Regions from separate parts of the Ellagibacter sp. genome, predicted to be linked through region 2. Evidence: predicted binding sites of a transcription regulator. Region 2 holds the regulator's gene; each other region holds the start of a gene.
The links. Region 2 encodes HrcA, which represses chaperone genes, less so after heat shock. Its sites were predicted from a motif close to TNTTAGCANNCNNNNNNNNNGNNTGCTAANA; they were not measured.

Region 1: ACMRQN_RS09370 (ATP-dependent Clp protease ATP-binding subunit) is a predicted target of HrcA. The motif match lies at 3,308-3,338, and genes of this name have one in related genera.
Region 3: ACMRQN_RS06845 (Hsp20/alpha crystallin family protein) is a predicted target of HrcA. The motif match lies at 7,081-7,111, and genes of this name have one in related genera.

The regions. Positions count from the first base shown of each region.
Region 1 covers NZ_DBFSAP010000057.1:3,762-14,101, reverse strand. Annotated here, with positions in the region: tRNA gene ACMRQN_RS09390 (tRNA-Pro) at 10-86, shown strand; gene tatA (twin-arginine translocase TatA/TatE family subunit) at 268-531, shown strand; gene greA (transcription elongation factor GreA) at 679-1,149, shown strand; gene lysS (lysine--tRNA ligase) at 1,157-3,130, shown strand; gene ACMRQN_RS09370 (ATP-dependent Clp protease ATP-binding subunit) at 3,378-5,960, shown strand; gene ispD (2-C-methyl-D-erythritol 4-phosphate cytidylyltransferase) at 6,605-7,447, shown strand; gene ispF (2-C-methyl-D-erythritol 2,4-cyclodiphosphate synthase) at 7,451-7,945, shown strand; gene cysE (serine O-acetyltransferase) at 7,982-8,710, shown strand; gene cysS (cysteine--tRNA ligase) at 8,765-10,282, shown strand; gene ACMRQN_RS09345 (U32 family peptidase) at 10,339-10,340, shown strand, end outside.
Region 2 covers NZ_DBFSAP010000036.1:70,027-80,366, reverse strand. Annotated here, with positions in the region: gene holA (DNA polymerase III subunit delta) at 1-276, shown strand, start outside; gene rpsT (30S ribosomal protein S20) at 401-901, opposite strand; gene lepA (translation elongation factor 4) at 1,275-3,077, shown strand; gene ACMRQN_RS04820 (hypothetical protein) at 3,080-3,283, shown strand; gene dusB (tRNA dihydrouridine synthase DusB) at 3,313-4,320, shown strand; gene hemW (radical SAM family heme chaperone HemW) at 4,320-5,429, shown strand; gene hrcA (heat-inducible transcriptional repressor HrcA) at 5,565-6,575, shown strand; gene dnaJ (molecular chaperone DnaJ) at 6,630-7,772, shown strand; gene ACMRQN_RS04795 (RsmE family RNA methyltransferase) at 7,803-8,597, shown strand; gene ACMRQN_RS04790 (MiaB/RimO family radical SAM methylthiotransferase) at 8,594-9,826, shown strand; gene ACMRQN_RS04785 (homocysteine S-methyltransferase family protein) at 9,955-10,340, opposite strand, start outside.
Region 3 covers NZ_DBFSAP010000047.1:4,097-14,436, forward strand. Annotated here, with positions in the region: gene ACMRQN_RS06820 (lipopolysaccharide biosynthesis protein) at 1-1,444, opposite strand, end outside; gene ngr (nigerythrin) at 1,708-2,316, opposite strand; gene ACMRQN_RS06830 (aminopeptidase) at 2,542-3,987, shown strand; gene ACMRQN_RS06835 (ATP-binding protein) at 4,211-5,581, opposite strand; gene ACMRQN_RS06840 (metallophosphoesterase family protein) at 6,240-6,782, opposite strand; gene ACMRQN_RS06845 (Hsp20/alpha crystallin family protein) at 7,306-7,755, shown strand; gene ACMRQN_RS06850 (NUDIX hydrolase) at 7,926-8,555, shown strand; gene ACMRQN_RS06855 (YerC/YecD family TrpR-related protein) at 8,682-8,975, opposite strand; gene cimA (citramalate synthase) at 8,980-10,340, opposite strand, start outside.

The DNA.
Region 1 (10,340 bases), on a different contig from region 2:
GCAGCACTTCGGGATGTGGCTCAGCTTGGTAGAGCGCTGCGTTCGGGACGCAGAGGCCGCAGGTTCAAATCCTGTCATCCCGACCATCGAATTCGAAACGGTGGTCTCTTCGGAGGCTGCCGTTTTTCTTTTGCGCAGGTCGTTCCCCATATGTTAATTCTGTCCATCTGCGCCGATTTTCCCCAGTTGTGGTACCCTTTCTGCTCAGCGCGAACACTGCATTCATGCGCGACTTCGTCGCATACAGGAACGTATTTGGAGGAATGTATGAAGATCTTTGGTATGGGCACCCCGGAATTGCTCATCATCCTTGCGGTCATCCTGCTTATCTTCGGGCCGAAGAATCTCCCGAAGCTCGGCAGCGCTCTCGGCAAGACCGTGAAGAACCTGCGCGACGGCATGGGCGCCGGCAAGAAGGACAAGAAGGAAATCGAAGAGGCTGAAGACGAAGAAGAAGTCGAGGAAGTCGAAGAGGAAGAGGCGCCCGCAAAGAAGACCGTGAAGAAGACGGTCAAGAAGAAGAGCGAGTAACAGCCCATCCACATCGATGGATTTGCGGCGCGCGCGGCGGTGGAAGCGTGCGCCGCATTCGTATGTTTATTCCCAAGTAATGGGGATTGAACGGGGAAAACGGTGCATCGAACGATGCGCCGCTTCGTGTTTTTGAAGGGACTGACCATGGCAGACAGCAACTACATCCTGACGCCGGAGGGCCGCCAGAAGCTTGAAGAGGAGCTTCACTACCTCGAGACCGAGAAGCGCGCCGAAGTGGGCGAGCGCATCAAGGTTGCCCGCGAGTTCGGCGACATCTCCGAGAACTCCGAGTACGACGACGCGAAAAACGAGCAGGGCATGATGGAAGCCCGCATCGCTGAAATCGGCCGCATCCTCTCCGAGGCGACCGTCGTCGAGGCGCCGAAGCGCTCCTCGAAGGTGACCATCGGCTCCACCGTCACCGTTGACATGGGCGGACGCGAGCGCGTCTTCACCATCGTGGGCGGCGCCGAGGCCGACGTGGCCGCCGGCAAGATCTCCAACGAGTCCCCCGTGGGCGCGGCGCTTCTCGGCAACAAGAAGGGCGACGAGATCGAGACCACCGGCCCCACCGGCCGCGTCATCAAGATGACGATTTTGAAGATCGAGCACTAGGATAGGTATGGCTGACGAAACTACCAAGCAAGTAATCGAAGACGACCCGATCGAGGTTCGCAAGGCGAAGCGCGCGGCGCTTATCGAGGCGGGGGAGAACCCCTACGGCCACGCGTTCCACTACACGCATCACCTGACCGATCTCGATGAGAAGTACGCCTCGCTCGAAGACGGTGCCTCCACCGAGGACGAAGTCGACGTGGCTGGCCGCATCATGGCCAAGCGCGTCCAGGGCAAGATCGCGTTCTTCGAGTTGCGCGACGCGACGGGCGACATCCAGCTGTTCTGCCGCATCAACGCACTCGGCGAGGAAGTCTTCGCTGCAATGAAAGACCTCGACGTGGGCGACTGGATCGGCGTTCACGGCACCATGATGCGCACGAAGCGCGGTCAGCTTTCCGTCGCCGTCACGGGCTACGAGCTTCTGTCCAAGTCGCTGCGCCCGCTGCCGGAGAAGTTCCACGGCTTGGCAGACAAGGAAACGCGCTATCGCCAGCGCTATGTCGACCTTGTTATGAATCCCGAGGTCAAGAGCACGTTCGAAAAGCGCTTTAAAATCGTGGCTGCCATTCGCCGCTATATGGAGCAGCAGGGTTTCTACGAGGTGGAGACGCCGTTTCTGCATCCTATTCTGGGCGGCGCGAACGCGAAGCCGTTCGTTACGCACTTCAACGCGCTCGACCGTGACTACTTCCTGCGCATCGCGACCGAACTGCCCTTGAAGCGCCTGCTCGTGGGCGGTTTCGAGAAGGTTTTCGAAATCGGTCGCCAGTTCCGCAACGAGGGCATGGACCCGTACCACAACCCCGAGTTCACCACGATGGAGGCCTATCAGGCGTTCTCCGACCTCGACGGTATGATGGAGCTCACGCAGGGCTTCATCCAAGCCGCCGCCATGGAGGCTTGCGGTACGTTACAGGTTACCTACCAGGGCACCGAAATCGACCTGTCGGGCGAATGGCGCCGTGCGACCATGATGGAGCTCGCAAGCGAGCACGCGGGCGAGGAAGTGTCCTTCGATCGCACGCGCGAGGAGCTCGTCGCCATTCTGGAGAAAAACGGCGGACATGCAGAAGACGCATGGGGCAAGGGCAAGCTCATCAGCGAGATCTTCGAGGCTGTGGCCGAGGAGAAGCTCGTGCAGCCCACCTTCGTGTGCGATCATCCGCTCGAGATTTCCCCGCTCGCCAAGAAGAAGGCGGACAACCCCGAGCTCACCGAGCGCTTTGAGCTGTTCATCTGCGGACACGAGTACGCGAACGCCTTCAACGAGCTGAACGACCCGGTCGACCAGGCCGAGCGCTTCCGCGCGCAGGTCGAGGCGAAGGATATGGGCGACGACGAGGCCATGGGCTACGATGCCGACTACATCCGCGCGCTCGAGTACGGCATGCCGCCGGCGGGTGGCGTGGGCGTGGGCATCGATCGTTTGACGATGCTGCTCACCGACTCCGCCACCATCCGCGACGTGCTGCTTTTCCCGCATATGAAGGACGAAGCCCCCGCGAGCGGAAAGGCGGCAGCAGCTGCCGCGGCGGCGCGCGCTGCGAAGGCGGAGCCTGCCGAGGCGGCATCCGAGCCCGAGCCGATTGACTTCTCGAAGGTGGTCATCGAGCCGCTGTTCGAGGAGCAGGTCGATTTCGACACCTTCAGCAAGTCTGACTTCCGTGCCGTGAAGGTGAAGGAATGCGTGGCCGTGCCCAAGTCCAAGAAGCTGCTGCAGTTCACGCTCGACGACGGCACGGGCAACGACCGCGTCATCCTGTCGGGTATTCACGCGTACTACGAGCCCGAGGAGCTCGTCGGCAAGACGCTCATCGCGATCGTCAACCTGCCGCCGCGCAAGATGATGGGCATCGACTCGTGCGGCATGCTCCTTTCCGCCGTGCACGAGGAGAAGGTCGAAGGCGACGCCACCGAGGAGCGCCTGAACCTGCTCATGGTGAACGACCGCATCCCCGCAGGTGCGAAGCTGTACTAAGCGTTTATCGAATCGCATAGTCTTGAAGGGCCGTCTGGGCAAATGTCCGGGCGGCCTTCTTCGTATCATGGGCAGCCCGTCATGCGTCCTTGATGAATCCGAACCACCTCCGATTTGTTTGGGTCTTGTTGATTTGCTTCGCGATGCTTTCTGTATTATGTATACGGACTTTCTCTGCATTAGCACTCACTTGACAAGAGTGCTAGTATGAATCGCAAACAAACGACCTTGTGAGAAACGAGGATACATGTCATTCGACAAGTTCACCGACAAGGCACGCAAGGTGCTCGTGCTGGCGCAGGACGAGGCCCGCAGCCTTCACCAGCCCTATGTGGGCACCGAGCACATCCTGCTCGGACTGATTCAGGAAAAGGAGGGCCTCGCCGCCCAGGCGCTCGAGCGTTTGGATATCAAGTACGACGCGGTGGTGCAGGCCATCCGTCAAGTCGTCACGATCGATGAGAGCGCCGACGTGTCCGGCCACCTCTCTTTCACCTCGCGCGTGAAGCGCGTGCTCGAGAACTCCCTGCGCGAGGCCATGCAGATGGGGCAGTCCTACATCTCGACCGAGCATCTGCTTTTGGGCATCGTGCGCGAGGGCGAGGGTACGGCGCTCGACGTGCTCGGCCGCTTGGGCGTGAAGGGCGACGACATCCGCGGCGCCTTGAACGACCTGGTGGGGCAGAGCCCTGTTTATGCCGGCCGCAGCGCATTCGACGCGATGGGGGCGTCTCCCGACAGCATGCTCAAGGAGTTCGGCACCGACCTCACCAAAAAGGCATCCGACGGCAAGCTCGACCCGGTCATCGGCCGTGCGGGCGAGATTGAGCGCGTCATGCAGGTGCTCTCGCGCCGCCAGAAGAACAACCCGCTGCTCATCGGCGAGCCGGGTGTGGGCAAGACCGCCGTCGTGGAAGGGCTCGCGCAGCTCATCGTTGCGAACCAGGTGCCCGACCTGCTGCGCAACAAGCGCTTGTTCACGCTTGACGTGTCCGCGCTCGTGGCGGGCAGCAAGTATCGCGGCGAGTTCGAGGATCGCCTGAAGAAGTGCATCAAAGAGGTGCAGGACGCGGGCGACATCATCCTGTTCATCGACGAGATGCACACGCTCATCGGCGCGGGCTCGGCCGAGGGCTCCATCGACGCTGCGGCCATCCTGAAGCCGCCGCTGTCGCGCGGCGAGATCCAGGTCATCGGCGCCACGACCATCGACGAGTACCGCAAGCATCTGGAGAAAGACTCCGCGCTTGAGCGCCGCTTCCAGCCCATCACCGTCGGCGAGCCCAACGAGGAGCAGGCCATCCGCATCCTGGGCGGCTTGCGCGATCGTTACGAGGCGCACCATCAGGTGCATTTCACCGACGAGGCGCTCCAGGCGGCCGTGGAGATGTCCGACCGCTACATCCAGGATCGCTTCCTGCCCGACAAGGCGATCGACGTCATCGACGAGGCGGGCGCGCGTATGCGCATCCGCAACATGACGCTGCCCAAGGAGCTGCGCGATTTGGACGACCAGCTGCGCGAGGTTCGCTCCAAGAAGGACAAGGCCATCGGTGCGCAGGATTTCGAGACCGCAGCCGAGTTGCGCGACAAGGAGAGCAAGCTTAAAGCCGAGCGCGAGCAGGCCGAGAAGAAGTGGGAGGAAGATACTTCCAAGCAGGTCTCCCAGGTCACGGTGAAGGATATCGCCGACGTGGTTTCCATGACCACGGGCGTGCCGGTGTCCAACTTGACCGAGGCCGAAACCGAGAAGCTTCTTCGCATGGAGGGTGTGCTGCATGAGCGCGTCATCGGCCAAGACGAGGCCGTGACGGCGCTTTCGAAGGCCATTCGCCGCAGCCGCGCGGGCTTGAAGGACCCGAAGCGCCCGGCAGGCAGCTTCATCTTCTTGGGCCCCTCGGGCGTGGGCAAGACCGAGCTTTCCAAGGCGCTCGCCGAGTTCCTGTTCAACTCCGAGGACGCGCTGTTGAGCTTCGATATGTCCGAGTACATGGAGAAGCACAGCGTGAGCCGTCTGGTCGGCTCGCCCCCAGGCTACGTCGGCTTCGACGAGGGCGGCCAGCTCACGAAGGCGGTGCGCCAAAAGCCGTACTCGGTCGTGCTCTTCGATGAGATCGAGAAGGCGCATCCCGATGTTTTCAACATCCTGCTGCAGATCCTCGAAGAAGGTCGCCTGACCGACGCGCAGGGCCGCACGGTCGACTTCCGCAACACGGTCATCATCATGACGTCGAACGTCGGAGCACGCGAGATCGCGCAGACGACGCCGCTTGGTTTCTCTGGTAGCGACCATGCGGGGCTTTCCGATAAGGAGATCAAGAGCCGCGTGATGGCTGAGATGAAGAAGCTGTTCAGGCCCGAATTCTTGAATCGCATCGACGAGATCATCGTGTTCAAGTCGCTCACCGACGAGCAGATCGCCCAGATTGTCGACCTTATGGTGGCCGATTTACGCGAGCGCATGATTGCACAGAACATGTCGATCAACCTGACGCTCGCGGCGACGAAGCTCATTGCGAAGGAGGGCACCGACACCACGTTCGGCGCGCGTCCCCTGCGTCGTGCAATACAGCGTCTTTTGGAGGATCCACTTTCCGAGCAGATTCTGGAAGGCAAGTGGCAGAGCGGCTCCATCGTGGATGTGGACGTGGATGAGTCCGGTGAGAACCTCGAATTCAAGCAAGGGTCGGGCGTCGTTCCCGCGCCGCGCAAGCGCGACAGCATCGCGCGCGATGCCGAGCTTCTGCTCACGAACTACGACTTGGGCCACGCGGGCTTGCCGAGCGCGGGCTCAGGCGGCGGCACAGCATCGGGCGGCGCCGCAGACTAACGCGAGCGAGCGCGGCGCAAGCGGGCGGCGCGGAGCGCGAATGCGGGCAAGCGAGCGCGGCGCGTGCGAGCTAGCGAGCGCTGCGTCGCGAGCACCCGGCAAACCTATCAGGCGGGCACCTATCTCAGGTGTCCGCTTTTTTGCGTTCCGAGAGGCTTTTGAGCTTGTGGCACGGGTGCCAGAAGGCGGAAAAGATGGGTGTGCAAATCTTTTCAAGGGCCGCATGGAGCAGACCCCCTCGTTGGTGGCCAACTGGGCGAGTTGTGCGCCGTTTTTTTCGGGCTGCGATTTAGCGTGAAATTCGTGACCAGGCATTTTGCAGGGCGTTCTGGCTTAGGCCGTGTCCCTGCGTGCTCAGCGACCGCCAAAACGTCGCACAATTCGCTCAAGTGACCACGAACTGGCCTGTGTGCTCCCGCTGAGGGTTCCGAAGCGGTCGATGGACTTGCTTCTTGCCCGTTTCCCACCCGCGCCCCCAGCAGCCTCACGCCTCGCGCCCCGCACGCAGCCCGCAGCCTCTTTCAACTTGTTATGCGGAATGACTCCGCTCGCTCGCTGCTTGCCGTAAAATAGCACGCAAACGATGCGTCGGGTCTCGGGCGCACTCGCACCCCCGCGGCCCGACGAACAAGGGAAGGACTCTCATGCCGAAAACGATCGACCCTATATACACGCCCTCCGTGCTCGATGTGCCGGACGCGATGTTCGATGACCTCGACTTCGATGCGCTCACGAAAACCGTGTGCGGCTTGCAGGGCGTTGTCGACCCCAAGCCGAAGACGGCCGCCATCATCCTGGCGGGCGGTTCGGGCGAGCGTTTCGGTCGCGAAGGCGGCAAGCAGCTCGTCGAAATCGCCGGGAAGCCTATTCTCACCTGGTCGGCAGAGGCGTTCGACGCTGTGGGCGACGTGGGGCTCATCGTCATCGTGTGCCCCGAGGACCGCCAGGAGGAATACCTCAACCGCGCGATCAACCCGTTCCCGTTCGTCACGCCCATCGTGGTCGCGCCCTCGGGTCCTTCGCGTCAGGAGTCGGCGTTCTCCGGCCTCGAGTACGTCACCGACGAGTACGACTATGTCGTCTTGCACGACGGCGCGCGTCCGCTCGTTTCTCCCGAGCTCATCTTGCACACCATCAACACCTGCAAGGGCAACATCGATTGCGACGGCGTCATCGTGGGGCACCCCGCGGTTGATACGCTCAAGATTGTGGAAGACGGCGTCATCATGGGCACGCCCGACCGCCGCGTGTTCTGGGATGCGCAAACGCCGCAGGTCTTCCGCACGGGAATTTACCGCCGTGCGCACGCGAGCGCGCTTTCCGATGGCTTCGTGGGCACCGACGACTCGTCGCTTATCGAGCGCCTCGGCGGCAAGGTCCTCGTGGTGGAAGGCAAGCGCAACAACATCAAGCTCACGGTGCCTGAGGACTACATGATGCTCGCTGCTGCCGTGCGCGCGCTCTATCTGAAGCAGCCGGAGGAATAGCCGATGGATCCCAGGAACCTCCGGATCGGCCAGGGCTACGATGTTCACCAGCTCGTTGAGGGACGCAAGCTCATCATGGGCGGCGTGGACATTCCCCATACGCGGGGCCTTCTCGGACACTCCGACGCCGACGTGCTCGCGCATGCGGTGGCCGACGCGCTTTTGGGCGGCGTTCGCGGAGGGGACATCGGCAAGCTGTTCCCCGACACCGATCCCGCTTACGAAGGCGCCGACTCCATGAAACTGCTCGCTGCCGTTGCCGGTTTCGTGCGCGATCGCGGCTACGAGATCCTCGACGTCGACAGCGTCATCGCGGCTCAGGCGCCAAAGCTTTCCCCCTACCGCGATCAGATGCGCGAGAACCTGGCGCGCGCGATGGGCATCTCGCCGGAAAACGTGGGCGTGAAGGCGACCACGACTGAGCATTTGGGCTTCGAAGGCCGCGAAGAGGGCATTTCGGCTACGGCGGTGGCTCTTCTCGTTCGATGTACGGATTGAGTTTGCTATAATCCTACTTGAACAGAGGGGTTTGCTATGAATATTTTCAAGACGATCGCCGAAGATGTCCGTGCCGTTAAGGAACGAGATCCTGCTGCGCAAAGCTCGTTCGTCATCTGGCTCACCTACCCAGGCCTCCACGCGCGCTGGTCGCATGTGGTGGAACACTGGCTGTGGAATCATGGCCTAAAGAGCCTCGCACGCATATCGTCGCAGTTCACGCGCTTCATGACGGGTGTGGAAATTCACCCGGGCGCCCAGATCGGCCGCCGGTTCTTCATCGACCATGCCATGGGCGTCATCATCGGCGAGACCACCATCATCGGCGATGATTGCACGCTCTACCAGGGCGTCACGCTCGGCGGTACCGGCAACGAGACCGGCAAGCGCCATCCGACTCTCGGCAACAACGTCATCGTGGGCGTGGGCGCGGCGGTGCTTGGCAACATCACCGTCGGCGATAACTCCAAGATCGGCGGCGGCGCGGTGGCGGTGAAGGACGTGCCGCCCAACTGCACGGTCGTCGGCATCCCCGGGCGCATCGTCAAGCGCGATGGCAAGCGAGTCACCAGCGAGCAGTCTGCCACCGCGAAGCGCATGGAGAGCCTCCCCGATATCGTGGAAGAGCAGCATCGCTCCAACTGCGCGCGCATCGACTACCTGGAGGCGCAGATCGCCGCGTTGCGCGACGAGGTCTGTCCGCAGTTCAAGAAGGCGCTCGCCGATGTTGAGCCTGTAAGCCCGGAGGATTTGGAAGAGGACTAGGCGCCCGCCAAACGAGCGCTTTCTCAGCTATCACAAGAAAGTATCAGGAACCTTATGATTAAGATCTACGACACCAAGCTGCGCCAAAAAGTCGAGTTCCAGCCGAAGGAGCCCGGCAAGATCAGCATGTACGTGTGCGGCCCGACCGTGTACAACCGCATCCACATCGGCAACGCGCGCACGTTCATCAGCTTCGACGTGATCCGCCGCTACCTCATCTGGCGCGGCTTCGACGTGACGTTCGTGCAAAATGTCACCGACGTTGACGACAAGATCATCAAACGCGCAGGTGAAGAGGGTAGAAGTGCGGCGGAGGTGGCCGCCGAATACACCCAGGCGTTCATCGGCGACATGCACGCGGCAGGCGTGCTCGACCCCGATGTGCGCCCGCGCGCCACAGGTGAGATATCCGACATGATCGCGCTCGTGCAGGAGCTCGTCGATGGTGGGCATGCCTACGAGGTCGAGGGCGACGTGTACTTCAGCGTGCGCTCGTACCCCTCTTACGGTGAGCTTTCCGGTCGCAATATCGACGAGATGGAATCGGGCCATCGCGAGCTTCGCGCCGATGGCCAGGGTCTTGAGGCTCGCAAGCGCGACCCGCTCGACGTCGCCCTGTGGAAGGCGGCCAAGCCTGGCGAGCCTTCGTGGGATTCCCCCTGGGGCAAGGGGCGCCCGGGCTGGCACATCGAGTGCTCGGCCATGTCGCGCAAGTACCTGGGGCTTCCCTTCGACATCCACGGCGGCGGCGCTGACCTGGTGTTTCCGCATCACGAGAACGAGCGTGCGCAAAGCGAGGCCGCGTGCGGCTGCACGTTCGCGCGCCACTGGATGCACTCCGGCATGCTGCAGATCGCCAACGAGAAGACCGGCGAGATTGAGAAGATGTCGAAATCGCTCAACAACTTCCTGCTTCTGCACGAGGCGCTCGACATCGTGCGCCCCGAGACGCTGCGCATGCTCATGCTGCAGACGCACTACCGCAGCCCGCTCGTGTTCGGCGACGCCCGCTTGGCCGAGGCCGACGCGGCGCTCACGCGCATCGAGAACACGGTGAAGAACCTCGAGTGGCTGCTTGCGTCCGCGACGGGCGAGGGCGCAAGCGCGCTCGACGCTGCGGCAATCGAGGGGGCAACGCAGACGGCGCGTGCGGCCTTCGTCGACGCGATGGACGACGACTTCAACGCCCCCGCCGCACTGGGCGCGGTGTTTACCCTGGTCGGCGACGTGAACAGCGCGATCGCGGGCAAGGAGCCCACCGCTGCCGATGTGCCCGCGCTCATCGCCGCGCGCGACTCGATCGCCGAGCTCATGGGCGTGTTCGGCATCGACGTCGCGGCGGCTACTGCCGAGGGCGACGCCTATCCCGTCGAGGTCGTCGACCTTGCCGCCGAGCTCGCCGGGTACGCGGGCGGCAACGCGACCGAGGCCGTTGAGGCGCTCGTGGCCCTTCGTGCCGAGGCGCGCGCTTCGAAGGATTGGGCCCGCGCCGATGCGGTGCGCGATGGCATGGCAGCGCTCGGCCTCACGATCAAGGACACGCCGCAAGGCCCTCAGGTGGAAATGGCGTAGCGCAGGCGCGCCTCAGACGAGCGGAAGAGCGTGATCATCTGAATACCCAACGCAACAT
Region 2 (10,340 bases):
CGCGAGATCATGTGCGCGAAGGTCCTGGCAGAGCGGGGCAACCCCAATGCGCTTGCATCAGCGCTGACCGAGTATGCGAAAATTGCGAACCCCAAGGCCCGCCCCAAACAGGCATGGCAGGTGAAAGGGCATAGCACCCTCGCGCGGCGCTTCTCGCGAGAGGAGCTTCGCCGCGCGATCATCACCGCTCGCGATGCCGAGCGCGCCATGAAAAGCGGCGCTGATCCCGAAGCGGCATTCATGGACTGGGTCACCTCCGTCTGCACGGGAAGATAGCCCCGCCATCCACGATCGAGGCAAACCACTCGATCCCTATCCCGCATTGGTGTCCCAAAGAAAAAGGACCCTGTGTTCTTGCGATGAACTCAGGGTCCTTCGAAAGTCGCGTTAAGCGATTTGCTTATTCAGCAGCTTCCTCAGCTTCGGCAGCCTCGGCCTTGGCGGCCTCTTCGGCTTCCTTGGCCTTGCGAGCCTTAGCAGCAGCCTCTTCCTTGAGCTGCTTCTCGCGACGCTTTGCCTTCTCGGCGGAAGCAGCAGCGAGGGCGGCCTTGCGCTCGGCCTTCTTGGCAGCCTTCTTGTTGCCCGTGGCCTCCTGCTTCTTCGGCTCCGGCTTCACGTAAGCAGCGCGATCGGCGTCGGTCACGATGGTGTTGGCGAGCTGCATGACACCGGACTTGCGGTTGGCAGCCTGGTTCTTGTGGATGATGCCCTTGGAAGCAGCCTTGTCGAGCAGGCGGCTCGCGGCGAGAGCGGCGGCGTAAGCCTCGGCACCGTTGCCGGCAGCGACAGCCTCGCGCACGCGACGCACTGCGGTCTTTAGCTCGGACTTGCAAGCCTTGTTGCGCTGATGCGCCTTCTCGTTGGTGATGTTGCGCTTCTTCTGGCTCTTGATGTTTGCCATGTTCGTTCCTTTCCTAAAACAACTGATAGTCCCCGCATGCAGCACGACACGTTGCAGAAAAGAGTGTTGGAAGGCAAGATTGACACGCGAGACGAAGAAACCGCAAAGATGCGCGTCTCGCATAGGAAACAGTCAGGATTTCTCTGTCTCGCAGGCCAATCGGCCATCCAGCACAAGCGCTTTCCCTGTTGCAGCCATGTCTGCGGATTCGCCGATGAATATCATCATGCGAACGCTTGCTGGATACGCAATGCGATAGAATAGCAAACGCTTGCGCCAATTGCACGTAGTTTTTAGTGAATTGCGCCCTTTTAAGGTGCAAACGTATACATTGAACACAAATACTGCAAGAGATAAGGACCTATCGATCGTCATGACCGACCCCTCGCATATCAGGAACTTCTCCATTATCGCCCATATCGACCACGGGAAATCGACGCTTTCCGACCGCATTCTCGAGATGACGGGCACCATCGCCGAGCGCGATATGCAAGCCCAGCTCCTCGACACGATGGACATCGAGCGCGAGCGCGGCATCACGATCAAAAGCCAGGCCGTGCGCGTGAGCTATCAGGCCGACGACGGCGAGGAATACCAGTTCAACCTCATCGACACCCCGGGGCACGTCGACTTCACCTACGAGGTGAGCCGCTCTTTGGCTGCATGCGAGGGCGCGGTGCTCGTGGTCGACGCGACCCAGGGCGTCGAGGCGCAGACAGTCGCGAACGCCATGATGGCGATGAACGCAAACCTCGAGATTATCCCGCTTATCAACAAGATCGACCTGCCCTCGGCCGACCCCGAGCGCGTTCGCGCCGAAATCGAGGACGCGCTTGCGATTCCCGCGGACGACGCGGTGCTCGCCTCGGGAAAGACAGGCGTCGGCGTGCACGACCTGCTCGAGGCTGTGGTCTACAACATCCCCGCGCCAACCGGTGACGCGAACGCCCCGCTGCGCGCGCTCATCTTCGACAGCTACTTCGACCCCTACCGCGGCGTCGTGGCGCTCGTCCGCATCGTCGACGGCTCCATGAGAAAAGGCCAGCGCCTGCGCCTCATGGCGTCGGGCAAGGACATCCTGGCCGAGGAAGTTGGCGCGCGCCATCCCGTTGAGGAGCCGCTGCCCGAGCTTAGCGTTGGCGAGGTCGGCTACCTGGTTACGGGGCTGAAAGACCTTGTCCACGTGAAGGTCGGCGACACGATCACGCTCGCGGAAGGCGGCGTTGACAACCCGCTGCCGGGCTATCGCGAGGCCAAACCCATGGTCTACACGGGCTTGTTCCCCATAGAGTCGGACCAGTACGAGCCCTTGAAGGAAGCCCTCGAGAAGCTCTCGCTCAACGATCCCGCGCTGTTGTGGGAGCCCGAAAAGTCCCATGCGCTCGGCTTCGGCTTCCGCGTCGGCTTTTTGGGGCTTTTGCACATGGAGGTCGTGAAGGAACGCCTCGAGCGCGAGTTCAACCTCGATTTGCTTGCGACCGCTCCCTCAGTGGAATACCACGTCTTCAAGCAGGGCGGCGAGATGATGAGCCTGCATTCCCCTCAGGAAATGCCCGACCCTGGTGAGATCGAGCACATTGAGGAACCTTACCTTAAGGCGAAGATCCTCATCCCGCCCGATTACGTCGGAGCCGTCATGGACCTCACCGTCGCCCGCCGCGGCACGTTCGTCACGATGAACTATCTCTCGCAGAACACGGTCGAGATGCTTTGGGAGATTCCCCTCTCCGAGCTCATCATGGACTACTTCGACAAGCTGAAATCGAACACGAAGGGCTACGCGTCGCTCGACTACGACTTCGCCGGCTACAAGCCCTCGCAGCTCGTGAAGCTCGACATCCTGCTCTCCGGCAAGCCAATCGACGCGCTGTCATTCATCGTCCACAAGGACAAGGCCTACGACCGCGGGCGCGTGCTCACCGAAAAGCTGAAGGAAATCATCCCGCGCCAGATGTTCGAGGTGCCTATCCAGGCCGCCATCGGCGGACGCGTGCTCGCTCGCGAGACGGTGAAGGCGAAGCGCAAGGACGTCCTCGCGAAATGCTACGGCGGCGACATCTCGCGCAAGCGCAAGCTGCTCGAGAAGCAGAAGCAGGGCAAGAAACGTATGAAGGCCATCGGTAACGTGGAGGTCCCGCAAGAGGCGTTCATGGCGATCCTTAAGGTTGACGATTAACCATGTCGAGAAGAGAAAAAGAATCTTACAACTGGTTAGACGACCCCTTCGACGAGAAGAAAGCGGCTGCCGAGCGCGAGCGCATGAATGCGAAGGGGGCTTTCCCCGTAGCCGGATGCCTCATCGTGGGAGTTGTCGCCTTGATTCTCGTCGTGGCGCTCTTCGTCATGGGCGCCCTTACGCTCGGCACGCTTGCGAGCGCTTGATAGAGCCGACATATCGAAAGATTCACATGATGCATGATTTCTTCGCCGAGCATCCGCTGCTCCTTGCGCCGATGGCAGGCGTGACCGACGAGGCGTTCCGCGCGCTCTGTCGCGAGCAGGGGGCCTCGCTCGCCTATACCGAAATGGTCTCCGCTAAGGGACTTTCCTTTGCGAACGAGAAGACGCGCCACTTGCTGCGCCTCGCCCCGGGAGAGGACCTCGTGGCCGTGCAGCTGTTCGGGCACGAGCCCGCCGTCATGGCCGAGCAGGCCGCATGGATCGAGCAGACGATGGGCGACACGCTCGCGTACCTCGACATCAACATGGGATGCCCTGCGCGCAAGATCGTGACGAAAGGCGACGGCTCAGCGCTCATGTGCGACCCTGCGCTCGCCGCATCCATCGTGTCGGCGGTGCGCGGCGCCGTGAAACATCCCGTCACGGTGAAGTTCCGCCGCGGGTTCAAGATGGGGGAGGAGACCGCCCCCGAGTTCGCCCACCGAATGGAAGACGCGGGGGCGTGCGCCGTCACCGTGCACGGGCGCTACTCCGAGCAGCTCTACCGCGGGAGCGCCGACTGGGACGTCATCGCGAAGGTCAAGCGCGGGGTCGCCATCCCCGTCGTGGGGAACGGGGACGTGCGCTGCGGCGCCGATGCGGTCGCTTTGCGTGAGAAGACAGGCTGCGACGCAATCATGATCGGGCGCGGGGCTGAGGGTAACCCTTGGGTATTCGCCCAGGTGAAAGCTGCGCTCACGGGTAAAGAAGAACCTGCGCGGCCGAACATCGCCGAACGACTCGCCATGGCGCGCCGCCACGCCCACCTGCTCGCCGAGCGGGAGGGGCGCAACATCGTGCGGATGCGTAAGCACGCGATGTGGTACATGGCAGGCCTTCCCGGGGCTGCGACCGCGCGCGGAAAGATCAACGCCTGCGTCACGCCGGAAGATTTCGACAAGGTGTTCGACGAGCTGCTCGCCTTCGCAGCAGCGCACGACTCTGCGTCGGGCGCATTCGTAAACAAGGAGGCCAACTGATGCCGCACGATCCCTACCGCGCACTCTATCTGCACCTTCCTTTCTGCGTGAAGCGCTGCTCGTACTGCGATTTCACCACGTCTGCCGTCGCCGCGGACGACCCGCGCATCGACGCGTACGTGGAAGACCTCTGCCTTGCAATCCGCCGCAAATCGAAGGAAGGCGAGCTCTCAGCAATCGAGACGGTGTATCTGGGCGGGGGCACTCCGAGCCATGTCGGCATGTCTCGGCTGTCCATGCTGCTCTACGCGCTTTCGACATCGATGCGCCTCGAGCCCGACGTGGAATGCTCGATGGAGGCGAACCCCGAAAGCCTCACGCCGAATATGGTCCGCGACATCTGGGCTCTTGGGGTGAACAGGCTCTCCATTGGCGTGCAGAGCTTCGACGACAAGGTGCTTGAAACCATCGGGCGCGCCCACGACGCGCAGGCTGCCTGTCGTGCGATCGAGGCGGCTCACGAACGATTCACCAACGTGAGCTGCGATCTTATGTGCGGAATCCCTGGGCAGAGCGCGGAGTCCTTTGAGCAAAGCGTTTCTCGCGCTATCGAGCTCGGCGTCTCGCACATAAGCGTCTACCCGCTCACCATCGAACCGCATACTCCTTTCGACCGCATGGTGCTCTCAGGTGAGCTGCCCGAGCCCGACGACGACGTCGAGGCTGAGCAGATGGAAATCGCGCAATCGCTTCTTACCGCCGCGGGCTTCGAGCGATACGAGGTTGCAAGCTACGCGAAGCCGGGCTTCGCATGCCGCCACAACATCGCCTACTGGACGGGCGTGCCGTATTTGGGAATCGGCACTTCGGCGGCGACCATGACGCAGAACAGCGAGCGGCGGATGCGCATGACCGACGGTTCGGTGACTGACGACTTGAACGCCGCCCAGATGGTCGCCGAGGACCTCATGCTCGGCATGCGCATGACGCGCGGTGTCTCTGGCGAGAAGATAGCCGAGGCCAGGCTCGTGCTCCCGCGCCTCGACGAGACGATCGACGAGCTTGTCGAGGAGGGCCTCGCAGCCTGGAGCGAGGGCCGCTTGCGCCCGACCGAGAGGGGATGGCTCCTCGGAAACGAGCTCTACGGCGCGCTTTTCGACCTCGCTTAAGCCTTTATGAGCACAACTCCTGTGATGCATCTATCAAGATATGGCGCACCTTGCCAAATTCTTTAGCACTCGAAAGCATCGGCTGCTAGAATGGCTCTTTGGCATGGCAGACATCGAGATGAAAGGGGTGAAGTCATGCTCTCAGATAGAAGGCAGCGCGTTCTCGCGGCGCTCATCGAGGAATACGTGGCGCGCGCTTTGCCCGTCGGGTCTCGAACACTCACCGAGCGCTACAAGCTCGGCGTGAGCCCTGCCACCGTCCGAAACGAGCTTTCGATCCTCGAAGACGAAGGCTATATCGCGCAGCCCCATACTTCCGCAGGTCGCATCCCGACCGATTTCGGGTATCGCACCTTCGTGGACGATTTGCTGGCAAATGATTCGCTTCCAGACGAGGAGCGATACCGCGCGGTCGCTGAGGACCTGCGCAAAAGCGCCTCAGAACTCGATTCGCTCCTCGAGCAAACCTCGAGCGCGCTTGCAAGGCTTACCGATTGCCTCTCGATCGTCCTCGCGCCGACGGTCCTTGAGACGCGCATCAAGCAGATTACGCTCGTGAGCCTTACGGCGTTTCGCGCTATCTGTGTTGTCGTGACCGAAGACGGCAACGTCTTCAACCGCCAAATGGACTTCACCATCCCCGTGGGCAGCGACGAACTTTCGCGCATCCAGGTCCTGCTCAGCAAGGCACTTTGCGGGAAATCGCTCTCCGACGTGGAACGCGGCCTGTCTTTTGGCATGAAGCGCGCCTTCTCAGATCCGCTCGTGCGCGCAGTGCTCGACGAGGTGCTCTCCTGCATCCAGGAGGGGCAGACGGGGCGAACCCACCAACTCGGCATGAGCGCGCTTCTCGCGCAGCCCGAGTTCTCGCACACCGACGCGGTGCTGCCACTTGTGCAGGTGCTCGAGGACGACACGGTGCTTCTGCATATCCTCGACGACCTGACGAGCACCGACGAGGACCTCTCCGTTCAAATCGGGAAGGAAAACAAAACAGAGGGCCTCTCGGGGGTGTCCGTCGTGGCGAGCCGCTACGGGCGCGGAGAGGCGGAAGGAGTCGTCGCCGTCATCGGACCGACGCGAATGGATTATTCGAAGGTTATCCAAGCCGTGCGCGCAGCAAGCGCGGCGCTTGGTGAATCGTAGTGAACTGTGCGGCTTTGACGAGCCGCTGACGAGAGTAGTTGAGAAAGGCAAGAGATGGCCAAGGACCTGTATGAGATTCTCGGCGTGTCGAAGGACGCGTCCGACGCCGAGATCAAGAAAGCGTTTCGTCGTCGTGCGCGCGAGCTGCACCCCGACGTGAACAAAGCTGCCGACGCTGAGGACCAGTTCAAGGAACTCAACGAGGCATACGATGTCCTCTCCGACCCCAACAAGCGCGCGCAATACGACCGCTTCGGCACCGTTCCCGGCGCTGCGGGCGGCGGATACGGCGGAGGATCGGGCTACGTCGACTTCGACGACCTGTTTGGCGGCGGCTTCGGCGGCATGGGCGACATCTTCTCGTCGTTCTTCGGCGGACAAGGTGGCCAGGGCGGGCGGCCCGCGCGCAAGGAAGGCCGCGACATGGGCGTCGGCCTGCGTATCACGCTCGAAGAGGTCGCACGCGGCGTCGAGAAGGAAATCGTCTACGACCGCCTCGCTCCCTGCCCCGACTGCAAAGGCACGGGCCTCGGCGAGAACGGCAAGGTCGTCACCTGCCCCGAATGCGGCGGCAAGGGCCGCGTCGTCAGCGTTCAACGCACGTTTTTGGGCGACATGCAGACGGCAACGACCTGCAAGAAGTGCAACGGCACCGGTTCGTCGATCGAGAACCCCTGCCCCGAATGCGAAGGTCAGGGCCGCGTCCCCGATCGCCAGCGCGTCACGGTGAAGGTGCCTGCGGGTATCCGCGACGGCCAGCAGCTGCGCGTGGGCGGCTTCGGCGAAGCGGGCATCCAGGGTGCGCAGGCGGGCGACCTCATCGTCACCTGCCGCGTCCAGCCGCATGAGTTCTTCGAACGTGACGGCGACGACCTGCATGGGCGTGCGAACGTGTCCTTCATCCAGGCGATCCTCGGTGCCGAAATCGAGATCGACGGCATCATGCCCGACGAGAAGGTGCAGGTCCGTATCCCCGCGGGTTGCCAAAACGAGCAGGTCGTTCGCGTGAAGGGCTTCGGCATGCCGCGCCTGAAGAGCGACGTCCGCGGGAACATGTACGTCCATGTGAACGTCGTCATTCCCGAGAAGATCACGAAGAAGCAGCGCGAGCTTCTCGAGCAGCTCGCGGACGAGATGGGCGAAGAGGTGGCGGCTCCCCGAAGCCCGCTGCAAAAGCTGCGCGACGCCTTCAATTAGCGCACCTGAAGGGTAAGGTTGCAAACACCCATGTCACTGCCACGTTTCTTCCTTGAGAATCAGGTAATCGCCAACGAGCCGCAGGAGGTTTTCCCCTTGCGGCTCGCGCGCGATGACGCCAAGCACGCCAAGGTTTTGCGCTTGGCCCCAGGCGAGCATATCGCAGTCGTCGACGCGGTGCAGGATTACTTCGAATGCGAGATCGTTTCCTTCGACGACGATTTCCCCCTCGTGCGCATCACGCGCCACGACGACGCGACCGATGACGGTCCGCTCGTGATGCTCGTGCAAGGGCTTGCCAAGGGCGAGAAGATGGATTCGGTTATCCGCCATGCGACCGAGCTCGGCGTGGCGGCATTCATGCCCCTGACCTGCGAGCGCTCCATCGTGAAGCTCGATGCGAAGAAAACGAGGACGCGGCTTGACCGATGGTGCTCCATCGCGAAGAGCGCCGCGATGCAGTCGGGTCAGCCGCGCATCCCCGAGGTGCTCGAGCCCCGAAGCGCGAAGGAGGCGGCGTCCGAGCTCGCAGAGGCAACCGCCGTGCTCATCTGCTGGGAGGAGGCTCCCCAGACTGCTTCGCTTGCGCACGCGATCGAGCGGGGGCTTTCGGAGTGCACCTGCGCCCGCGGCGATGCGCGCATCGCCGTCGTCGTCGGGCCCGAGGGCGGGCTTACCGAGCGCGAGGTCGGCTTCTTCCTGGACGCGAACCCCCGCGCATCGCTCGTCAGCTTGGGCGCGTCTATTCTCCGCACGGAGACGGCGGGCGTCGTAGCACCTGCTCTCACCTTGTATGAGCTGGGAAAACTTGGAGGCACTCGATGAAGTATGCCGTCGTCAACCTCGGCTGCAAGGTTAACCGCGTCGAGTCGGACGCCTTCGCGTCTTCCCTCGATGCCCACGGTGCACAAAGCTGCGACGCGGCCGACGCCGACCTCATCGTGGTGAACACCTGCACGGTTACAGGCGAGGCCGAGAAGAAGACGCGCAAGGCCGTGCGAGGGGCGCTGCGCGCGAACGACCGTGCGATCGTCATCGTCACCGGGTGCGCCGCCGCCATCGACAAGGACACCTTCCTTGCAATGGACCCTCGCGTGCGCGTCATGGGGAAAGCCGAGCTTGCATCCTCGATCGATGCCGGCGCTTGGGGACTTGACGCTGCGGCGCACGGGCCCGCGCTTCCCGTTGGAGAGGGCTACCGCACCCGCGTTGGCGTGAAGGTCCAGGACGGCTGCAACAATGCCTGCACCTACTGCGTCGTGCACGTTGCACGTGGGAAGGCGACCAGCGTGGATCCTTGCGAGGTCGTGCGCCAATGCCGAGCGCTTGCGAGTGCCGGCGTGAAAGAAATCGTCCTCACCGGGATAAACCTCGGCTCCTACCGATGGCGCAACGAGGAGACGGGGGAGACGACGGGCCTCGCCGACCTTCTGCGGATGCTCCTCGAAGAGACGGCCGACCTGCACGAAGAAGAGGAATACCCCGTGCGCTTCCGCGTTTCGAGCGTCGAGCCGCGCGATGTGCACGACGATCTGGTCGAGGTGCTCGCAACAGCAGGCGGGCGCGTCTGCCGGCACCTTCACCTTCCCCTGCAATCGGGCAACTCGAAGGTGCTGCGTGAGATGCACCGCCCCTACAGCGCCGAGCATTTCGAGGCCATCGTCTCTAACCTGTACAATCGCGTTCCCGAGCTGTCTCTGTCGACCGATATCATCTGCGGCTTCCCCGGCGAGACGGAAGGGGAGTTCGAGGACACACTCCGCGTCGCCCGTACCTGCCGGTTCTCGAAGATTCATGTGTTCCCGTACTCGAAGCGCGAGGGAACGCCTGCTGCGGCGCGCATCGACCAAGTACCTCCCGGCGTGAAGGCTGACCGCGCCCAGCGGCTGCGCGATTTGGGAGACCTGCTGCGCGACAAGGAACGCGAGGCCCGCAAGGGCACACGCGAGCTCGCCATCGTAGAGGAAGAGGGAGTTGCCCTCACGGAGAGCTACTTCGAGGTCCCTGTGCCAAAGAACGCGAAGGCGGGCGAGATGATCGAGGTCACGCTCTAGCTGGGGTTTCCCGCTGTGCGAGACGAACGTTCGCCGAAGTAATGTTGCCTCAAAACTAAAGGAGCCTTCCCTTTTCCGAGCACGAGAAAGGGAAGGCTCCTTCGCGTTGTATGGCGCAGCAGCGTCTCTTACAGGCCGATGCTCGCGAAATATTCTTCCGCATAGCGCGCCGAATCGGCCGCGTCCTTGCTGTAGTGGTCGGCGTGGATCTGCGCGGCGTATTCCGGCGTGAGCACGGCACCGCCGACGAACACCGAGCACCCCGGCACTTCGCTATGCAGCAGCGCGATCGTCTCCTCCATCGCCTTCACGGTCGTCGTCATGAGGGCAGATAGGCCGACGAGGCGGACGTTCTGCTCGCGCACGGCGCGCAAAATCTCGCTCGGATCAACGTCGCGCCCCAGGTCGATGACGTGGTACCCGTAATTCTCAAGCAGCATCTTCACGATGTTCTTGCCAATGTCGTGGATGTCGCCCTTCACGGTCGCGACGACGATCGCGCGCCCGTCGTCGA
Region 3 (10,340 bases), on a different contig from region 2:
CGGCGGAGGCGTCGCGGGAGCGACGCTGACGCTCGGCGGGATCATCCTCCGTCGGCACGACGCGCCCGACCACGCGCGTTGCGTGCGCGGCGGCCGCCTGCTTGTCGCGCTCGGCCAAAGCCATGCGAACCTTCCCGTATTCCCAAACCAGAAGCACAAGCAGGATGCACATCACGATGAGGTACCCGATGATGGCGCCCGGCAGCCCCGTGAAATTCACCAGCAGAATCGGAACGAACAGCGAGAACCCGAACGTGATCAGGTAAAGCTTCGTCACCGTACGCTGCTGGCGCAGCACCGTGACCACCTGATAGAGGAAGTCGATGCAGGCAGTGACGCCGCCGGCAGCGAGCATGATGAACACAAGCCCGCGGAACTGCTCGAAGTCCACGCCGTAGAGGAAGCTCATAATCGTGATGCCAATCCAGCCCATGATGAGCGCCATCACGACGGTGATACCCACGATCACCGCCACGATCACGACGATGATCATGTCGAAGCGCTTGCGCTTCTCGGGATCGGCCCACACGGCGGCCATCTTCACGAGCATCGGCTTGTAGATGAGCTGCGCGGTGAGCAGGATGCCCATGGCCGGGAAGTAGAGCACGTTGTAATAGAGCTGGTTGTCGTAGGAAAGCACGCCCTCCATAACGAACTTGGGCATGTTGTCGATCAGCGAATAAAGGAACAGCGCGACGAACAGCGGGGCGCACTGCTTGAAAAGCACGACGACACTGTCGAAGTTTGCGCGCGCCGACGTGGGCGTTTCCCAAATCGCGAGCGGCAAGGTGAGCACGATGAACGAAATGCCCGCAGCAACGGCCATTGCGATGCAGGAAACACTGACGCTGCGCGTGACGAACAGCGCGATGGAGAACACCACGAGCACGAGCACCGAGCGGAACGCCTGGGAGATGCCCGCGAGATAGAGCTTGTCCTTCTGCTGAAGGCGGCCCTCGTAGACGTCGGCTAAGCCATCGACCATCTTGTAGACGTACACGCCCATGCTGATCGTGAACATCTCGTCCGCATAACCCCTGATGGCGCAATATATCCACCCGACGATGAGCATCGTCGCGCAGGTGAGCCAGCGGTTGAGCTGATAATCCGAGAACGAGTGCGCCTCGTCCAGGTCGGAAATCTGGTAGGTGCGCACGCCGTAGTTCGCGAGGATCATGAGCAGCGACCCCGTGACAAAGGCGAGCGAGAACATGCCGGCGAGCTCTACGCCCGCGATCTGCGTCACCACGATGGTGAGGACGGGGAACACCATGCCCCATGCGCTCGTGCCGAGCGTGTTGCATATATAGTCGCGCGTGGTGCGGTGCGAAGCATACTCGGCCGGCTGATCGGCGAGCTCGCCTTCCGTCACCGCGCCCAGAAGGCGATTGCACCACCCGTTGACGGCGCGTGTAAGGAAGAATTTATTCGGGTCGAATGCCATGGAATCGCGCGTGCTGTCCCTTCGTGTCGTGTCTCATCCAAGGATTATAGAGTCGCTCTTCCGACGGGTTGCCAATTTGCACAGAAAGTGAAGAAGCCGAGCCCCGAAGGACTCGGCTTCGCATGTTTCACGTGGAACGCGCCGAAGCGCACTCGCATGATGCTGCGGCGGTCGGCCCACATTCCGCAACCGCGCGGAAGACGCCCGCCTTCCGCAATGCGCGGGAATCGCTCGCCGCAAGCCGCACACATCACCGCGAAGAACTAGAAGCGCTGGAACTTCGCCTTCGGAACGCCGCAGATCGGGCACTTCTCGAAGTCCTCGCCCTTGTGGATGTAGCCGCAGCCCGGGCAGAGGTAGTACGCGTCGTCATCGGCAGCGTCGATGTTGTTGTACGCCTCGAGGTACTTCTCGGCATGGACGGCCTCGGCAAGCTTTGCCCTGGTGAACACCTTGACAGCCTTGGCGTGGCCCTCTTCCTGCGCCTTCTTGATGAAGGTGGGGTACATGTCGGAGGTCTCGAAAATCTCGCCGTTGGCGGAGGCGATCAGGTTAAGGTCGATGGCTTCGGGAGCCGGAGCCTCGGCGATCGGGCGGGTGTAGGAGGGATCTTCGGCCTCCACGAGGGAAGCTTCGAGGTTGATGTGGATCTGCTCGGCAGCAGAAGTTGCCTCCCACAGACGTGCGAGCTGGTCGAAGCCCTGCTCTTTGGCGGCCTTGGCGAAGGCGGCGTACTTGGCGGAAGCGCCGGTCTCGCCCGCAACGGCGGCCTTCAGGTTCTCGAGCGTGGTGCCCGCCTTGGTGGCGGCGTCGGCGACAGCGTTGAAGTTGCTGGAGTTCTCAGCGGTGGGAAGTTCGGTACGAAGGTTCATAACGTGCCCCTCTCAATTGTTTTTGCTAACTGTTTTGTTAACCTCATCTTATTGAGAATTTATCTCAATAAGGAACTATAACGAGTTGCCGAACCTTATGCAAGTCGCCTCCTCGCATTCCCCGCCGCAATTCGCAGAACGTTCACATCCGCCGAGGCGCGGGCGTCGTGCACTATAATTGGCCGCATCACGATACGCCTTGGGCAACACGAAAGGTCGAAGGACATGGAACACGAAGTAGCTTGGAAGAAGTACGACGAAGTGGACCTCGAGGCCCTCGAAGGCCTGGCCAGCAACTACATCGACTTCATTTCGGAGAACAAAACCGAGCGCCGCTGCGCCGCAACCGCCATCCGCATGGCCGAGAAAGCGGGCTACATCTCGCTCGCCGACGCCGTCCGCGAGAGGCGCGCGCTTTCCACGGGCGACAAGGTGTGGGCGCATTCCCACGGCAAGGCGCTCATCCTGGTGCAGCTGGGAAGCAAGCCCCTGAGCGAGGGTATGAACATCCTGGGCGCGCACATCGACAGCCCCCGCCTCGATTTGAAGCAGAATCCGCTCTACGAGAGCAACGGGTTCGCGCTTCTCGACACGCACTACTACGGCGGCATCAAGAACTATCAGTGGGTCACGCTCCCGCTCGCCATGCACGGCGTCATCGCCAAGAAGGACGGCACGGTCGTGGACATAAACGTGGGCGACGACGAGGGCGATCCCGTTTTCTGTGTGTCTGACCTGCTTATTCACCTTGCAAGCCAGCAGATGGACAAGAAGGGCAACAAGATCGTCGAGGGCGAGGACCTCGACATTCTCATCGGCAACCGCCCGCTTTCCCTCAATGGCGAGGGTGCGGAAGGCGAAGGCGCAGACGAAGGCGGCGAAGACGCGAAGAACAAAGACGCCGCGAAGGAGCCGGTAAAGGCGTTCGCGCTGAAGCTTCTGGCCGACAAGTACGGTATCGAGGAGGCCGACTTCCTTTCCGCGGAAATCGAGATGGTGCCGGCAGGGCGCGCCCGTGAGCTGGGCTTTGACCGAAGCATGGTCATCGGCTACGGCCAAGACGACCGCGTGTGCGCCTACACCTCGCTCATCGCGCAGCTCGAGGCGCCGGCGGATTTGGCGAAGACGGCGGTCACCGTGCTCGTCGACAAGGAGGAGATCGGCAGCGTCGGCGCGACCGGCATGGCGTCGAACTTCTTCGAGAACACCATCGCCGAGATCATGGAGCTTGCCGGCGAAGGCGGCATGCTCCCGCTACGACGTGCGCTTTCCGCATCGAGCATGCTCTCCTCCGACGTGTCGGCTGGCTTCGACCCCGCCTACGCGAGCGTCTTCGAGCCGAAGAACGCGGCGTTTCTCGGGCGCGGACTCGTGTTCAACAAGTACACGGGCGCACGCGGGAAGAGCGGCAGCAACGACGCGAGCGCGGAATACGTGGCGCGCGTGCGTCGCGTGATGGACGATGCAAGCGTGTCATTCCAAACCGCTGAACTGGGCAAAGTCGATGCAGGTGGCGGCGGGACGATTGCGTATCTGCCCGCGAAGTACGGCATGGACGTCATCGACTCGGGCGTGGCCGTGCTTTCCATGCACGCGCCTTGGGAAGTGACGAGCAAGGCCGACATCTACGAGGCCTACAAAGGTTACCTGGCGTTTTTGAAGAACGCATAAGGACGAGAAGGCGGGCGACAGCTGGCGTTCCCAGAGCGAGGTGGCTGCTGACAGCTGGCGCCCGCAAAGCGAAATGACTGGCGGCGGCGAGCAGCCGCGCCCGCAGAACGAGGGGGTTGCCCAAATATCGATCAACCCCCTCGCATTCACAGAGGCGAGCGAGCGAACCGCAATAATCGCCCGACTCGCATTCACTCGCCTACTTGAAACGTGAGGAGCTCCTTTAAGCGCCAAGCATCGCTGCAGGAATCACACACACGCCGTCGTCGCGCCGATATGCTACGCTTCCACGGCCAACTACCACTGCCAAAAATGCTGGTTCTGCGTTTTTGGCTGCGGGGTTCGACGCAACCTTATCACGAAGCGAAAGCAGGGACTTCGCCCCCTCGTCGGCTTTGGTGTCAGACAGCTTGATCTCGACGCCTCCCCAGACGCCACCGCACTCCACGATTGCATCGACTTCAAGACCAGTATTATCTCGGTAGTAGAATAGTTCGTTTCCTATACCCGAATAAGAGGAGAGGAATACGCGCAAATCGCGGATGACCAAATTTTCGAATAGCATTCCGAGCGTTTGAGTGTCTCGTAAAAGCCTCGTGGGCTCAGCTCCTAAAAGAGCCGCCGCCAACGATGGATCGCAGAAGTAACGCTTCGGCTTTACTCGAGCGCGCGCCTTTCCACGCATGGGAGGCGACCAACCGCGCAGCTCTTCCGTTATGCTCAACCGATCGAACAGCTCGAGGTATGACGCTATCGTCTCATCGGTCGGCACGGCCTCTCCATTCGACATGTCTTTTGCGAGGGTTTTGTAAGTAACAGCCTGACTCTCGTTAAGCGCGAGCGCTCGCATGAGAGCGAGCGCAGTTGCAGGTGATCTGCCTTCCTCGATTACATTGACGTCAAGCACTGACTGGATATATTGCGATGCAGTCTCGCCTGCGGCCTCGTCGGAAAGACCGAGGTTTGCCGGCCAACCGCCACGACAGCACCACCGAGCAACATCAAGGAGCCCCGACTCTTTTCTTGCGGGGACAACCGCTTCGCCGTTGAGCAAGGACGAAAGCGACACCATCGCCTCGCCCTCACCTGATTCGCATAATGCCATGGGGCGCATTGACAAGCGAGCAATTCTACCAGCTCCTGAATGGCGGACCTTTTGCCGCTCATCCTTCTTCAAGGCGGTTGAGCCCGTAAATAGAAGGATTCCACGCTTATAGCCCGACTCGTCCACGAAACGACGCGCAGCGTCCCAAACCTCAGGCACCTCTTGCCATTCGTCAACGAGATGCGGGGGGTCACCAAGCAACGCAAGCGTTGGGTCAAGTTCAGCCGCTTCCCGTTGCGCAGGGTCATCGAGCTTGGTCATGCTGGCGCTTCGCGACATTGCTGTCCACGTCTTCCCGCACCATTTAGGACCATTAACCTCAACGCAGCCAAATGCTCCCATTAATGAGTCAAGCCGTCGCTCGATCAAACGAGGCCTATAGCCTTCCGGCGTGAGGGTTTTTGTTCTGCTCATAACGCCATCCTTAGCCGTTGATGCTCGATTTTGGCCTTTCCGAAATTCCAAGTAGCTATTGTACCGCATTGTCATTCGGTATTTTGCAATGTTTTCAACCGCGGTTTTGCAATTTTTTCATTCGGCATTTCGCAATATTTTCAACCGGAGTTTTGCATAACGAGGATGGGGTTGATCGCGCAGTCTCTGCACCCCGCGTCCCTAGCCCCACGAGTCGATTCTCGCCCTTCCGTCCCCCGTCCCACGACTGAGACAAATCGCCCGACCCATCCTAGGAAGCGAGTCGACCATCCCCAGACAGCCGGCCGCGCTCCAAGATCCCAACGCACGCGCAGCAGCTACTGCTGCAGCAACCATAGCCCCGCGAAAGTCGGCCTTCATTCGCCCGGGAATAATTCTCAATTGTTCAATAAAATGCCCTCGGGGGGAGCACACCCCCGAGTTCGTGGTCAGTTGGACGAGTTGTGCGACGTTTCGATCGCGGAAAGTCGGCGTTTTCGCGCTCCTGGAAGCCGGCTGGGAAGCCCTTGCTGGGAAAAGGCCTGGTCGCGATTTTTCCACGCGAGCGCGAGGAGAGAAGCAGGGGCGCACAACTCGCTCAGTTGACCACGAACTCGGGGATGTGCTACAGGAGTGAGGCGAATCACCCGATCCCGTCCCGTTCGTAGACCCCGATGGACCGCGCCCCACACGCTTTCGCCGCAAAGCCCCGCGAGCGCGAAAGCAGCCGGCTTTACGCGAAGTCGCGGCGCAGCACGACCGCACCGCAATGGGGGCCACGCGTGGTCCGCTCGACCCAGGCGCGCAGAATGCGGCCCTCCCACACGTCGATCTTCGCCACGCATTGCGGGAACCCCCCGCGGGGGCTGGTGGGCGAGCCGGGGCAGAGCAGCAGGTCGGCCGGGCGCGCTTCCTTCCCCACCACGATCTCGGGCACATGGGTATGCCCATGAACACACACGTTCGGCAGCGGATCGCCCGGCGCGAGCGCGCCCGACCCCGCAAACGTGATGCGCACATCCCTCGGGTAATGCGCCACAAGAAAGCGCACGCCGTCGATGACGGGCCGGGCGTAGCGGCGCACCGAGGTGCCGTACTCGTTGAAGTCGTTGTTGCCGAGCACGGCTGTCACAGGCGCAAGCGTTTGCAGATCGCGGATAATCTCGGGGCTGCAGATGTCGCCCGCATGGATGATATGCTCGCAATCAGCGAGTGCATTGAATGCCTCAACAGGCAAAACGCCATGCGTATCGGAAATCACGCCGATTCGAGCCATGCCACACCCCGCTTCCTTTCGCCCTTTGCTCCCCAAAGCATACTCGTTTGATGAGCGCTCGAGAATACCTGTTCGCGATTGCAATACGAAACGGGTCGCGCCGCTATCGCGGCACAGGGCGGAATGACGGAGGAAACCCAAGATGCGAAGCGCGCATTAAGACGCGGAAGGGGCGCAAGCGACGTGCTGAGAACGAGCGAACACCCTGCCCCTTCCCCTTCTCTTCGGCATCGCCTTTCAATTATCTAAGCGTAGTCCACTCAAGTTACCTTCTATCAAATGTGTCAGGTTTGTGACGAACTAGCACTCTCCATTGACGAGTGCTAACGAGGAGTCTATAACGATAGTCGAACCAAGAAGGGACGCCGAGAAGAAGCGAAGGCAAGGCGCCGCAGGGTTTTAGCCCACTGCAGGCGGGCACGACAACGTTGCCGCCCACCGCTAAAGCGAGCGAACAACCTCGGCAGCAGGCTTCCGCCGATTCCCAAAACAGAGCGCCCCCCGTTATTAGGAGATGACAATGATGACCATGCTTATGCCGACTCGTAGGAATTTCTTTAATGACCTGATGGCCGATCCGTTCGACGCATTCTTCAACACCCCGTTCACCCCGGCGCCGAAGTCTTCCTCCACGCTGATGCGCACCGACATCAAGGAGCATGACGACGGTTTCGAAATGACCATCGATCTGCCTGGATTCAAGAAGGAAGACGTTCAGGCCGAGCTTAAGGACGGCTACCTCACCGTAAACGCCGAGACCAAGACCGAAACCTCCGAAGGCGACGAGAAGAAGGGCACCTGGGTACGCAAGGAGCGCTTCGAGGGCAAGTGCAGCCGTACGTTCTATGTAGGCGAGGATGTCAAGGAAGAGGACATCAAGGCTCGCTTCGAGAACGGCACGCTCGTGATCGACGTCCCCAAGCCGCAGCCGCAGCCCAAGCTTGAAGAGAAGAAGACCATCGCCATCGCGTAGCCTTTCCTCTCGATTTTCCTTTCCCTCTCTTTTTCTCCGATTGACGCCGGGCGCGTCCGATAAGCCCAGCGCGAAAGCCCGTAAGGATCCTCCCCTTGCGGGCTTTCTTTTTCTCGCCCCGCACCTGGTGTATCATGGCGCCGAACAACAGCGAGGCAAAGGATGGGCAGATGGACGCAGCAACGACCCGCGGCATTCCGCGACTGAAGAACATCGAGCAGGTCAGCGAGGGGTGGATCAACAAGTACATCCTCACCTACGAGCTGCCCGACGGCACCGACTACGTATACGAGAGCACGTCGCGCAAGAAGCTGGAAGCATACCGCGCGGGCCTTATGGCGAATGCCCGCGGCGAGGCACCGCGCGTGGACGCCGTTTGCATCGTGGGCGAAACGCGCGAAGGCACGCTGCTCATGATCCGTGAGTTCCGCTACCCGCTTAATTCCTGGTGCATCGCATTCCCCGCAGGTTTGAAGGAACCTAACGAAGGCATCCTCGAATGCGTTGACCGCGAGCTGCGCGAAGAGACGGGATACCGCCTGCGCACCGATGTCGATGAGCCCGTCCGACTTTTGCCCCAGGCGGGATTTTCGTCGACAGGGCTGACCGACGAGACAATCCAGATTGTATTTGCCCAGGTGGAGAAGGTGGGCGATGCGCAGCCCGAGGAAAACGAGCTCATAGCGCCCTTCCAGCTTCCCCTAAGCGACGTGCGCCGGTTCCTCAACGAGAACACGACGCTCATCGGGACGCGTGCCCAGCTCATCCTGGAAGTATTCGCCGCGCGCGCCGAGCGCTAGGCGATTTGCGAGAGCCCGGCGCCCGTTCGCTTCGGCGGACGCTGCAAGTACGCCGGGCGCCTTGGGCGTCAGGCGGCTTGCGCCAGCGCGCCGAGCACCTCGCCGAGCGTCAGGGCGGCTTGCGGGCTATTCTTTCTTGTCACCAAGCGCTTCGAGCGCGGCGGCGTAACCGCCCGACCCGTAAGAGAGGCACTTCGACACGCGGGCGATGGTCGTCGCCGAGGCGCCTGTTGCCTCCTCGATCGCAGAATAGGGCTTACCGGAGGAGAGCAGACGGGCCACAGCCAAACGCTGCGAGGTTTCGCGAATCTCGCGAATCGTGAACAAGTCCTCGAGCAGGGCAAATACTGTGTCGTTGTCGTTTAGCTTGGCGAAGACGGACAGCAGGTTCTCGACTTCGGGGGTTCTCAGCTCGCTCATTTCACTACCCTTCTGCTCGTATGAGGCCGTACTCGATGGAATCGACAAGCGCGTTCCACGATGCCTCGATGATGTTCTCGCTCACACCGACCGTGCCCCAGCTGCCGCGCTTATCGCTCGTCGTGATGATGACGCGCGTCGTAGCGCTCGTGCCGGCGCCTTCCTCGTCCAAAATGCGCACCTTGTAGTCGGTGAGCTCCATGTTCGCCACCTGGGGCAAGTACTCAGTGATCGCCATGCGAAGCGCCGCGTCGAGCGCGCCGACGGGGCCTGTGCCCTCACCCGTGGCGACGATTCGGCGATCACCCACATGAATCTTGACCGTAGCCTCGCTCGCCGCATCCTTCGCGAGGGCGCCCGTGTCTTCCCGATCGTCCACGATGACGCGGAAGCTCTCCAGCCTGAAATGGGGCTCGTATAAGCCGAGGTGCCGCCTGATCAGCACCGCGAGCGATCCGTCAGCCACCTCGTAGGAGTAGCCGTGCGCTTCGCGTGCCTTCACATCGTCTAAGATCGCCTGGAGCGTGCGCGCATCGCCCGAAAGGTCGATTCCCAGGCTCTTGGCCTTCGCGGCAAGCGACGCCTTCCCCGCAAGCTCGCTCACGAGCATCCGCGTCGCGTTGCCGACGTTTTGGGGGCTCGTGTGCTCGTAGGCTTCCGGGAAGCGCGCGATGGCGCTCGCATGGAGGCCGCCCTTGTGCGCGAACGCCGAGGCGCCCGTGTAGGGATGGTGCGCGGGAACGGACAGGTTGCACGTTTCGGCGACGAACTGGGCGGTCCGCGTAAGGTCGCGCAGGTTGTCGGAGCCGACGCAGCGGAGCCCCATTTTGAGCTCCATGTCGGCGATGGTGGTGAGCAGGTCGGTGTTGCCCACGCGCTCGCCGATGCCGCCGACGGTGCCCTGGACCTGCAGCGCGCCCGCGCGGACGGCGGAAAGCGCGTTGGCCACCGCACAGCCGGAATCGTCGTGACAGTGAATGCCCAGCTGCTGGTCGGGAAGCGCACGCGCAACGACGCCGACTATCTCCTCCACCTCGAAGGGAAGCGCGCCGCCGTTCGTCTCGCAAAGATCGATGGAGTCGGCACCGGCCTCGCTTGCCGCGCGGATGCACGCGAGCGCGTAGTCGGGATTTGCCTTGTAGCCGTCGAAGAAGTGTTCGGCGTCGAACACGACGGTGAGCCCGTGGGCCTTCAGATACGCGACCGAGTCGGCGATCATGCGCAGGTTTTCCTTGAGCGTGGTCTGCAACGCGCGCGTGACCTGGGCATCCCATGTTTTCCCCACGATGGTTGCCACGGGAGCGCCGCACTCGACGAGGTCGGCGAGCCCTTGATCTTGATCGGCCGGCATGCCCTTCTTGCAGG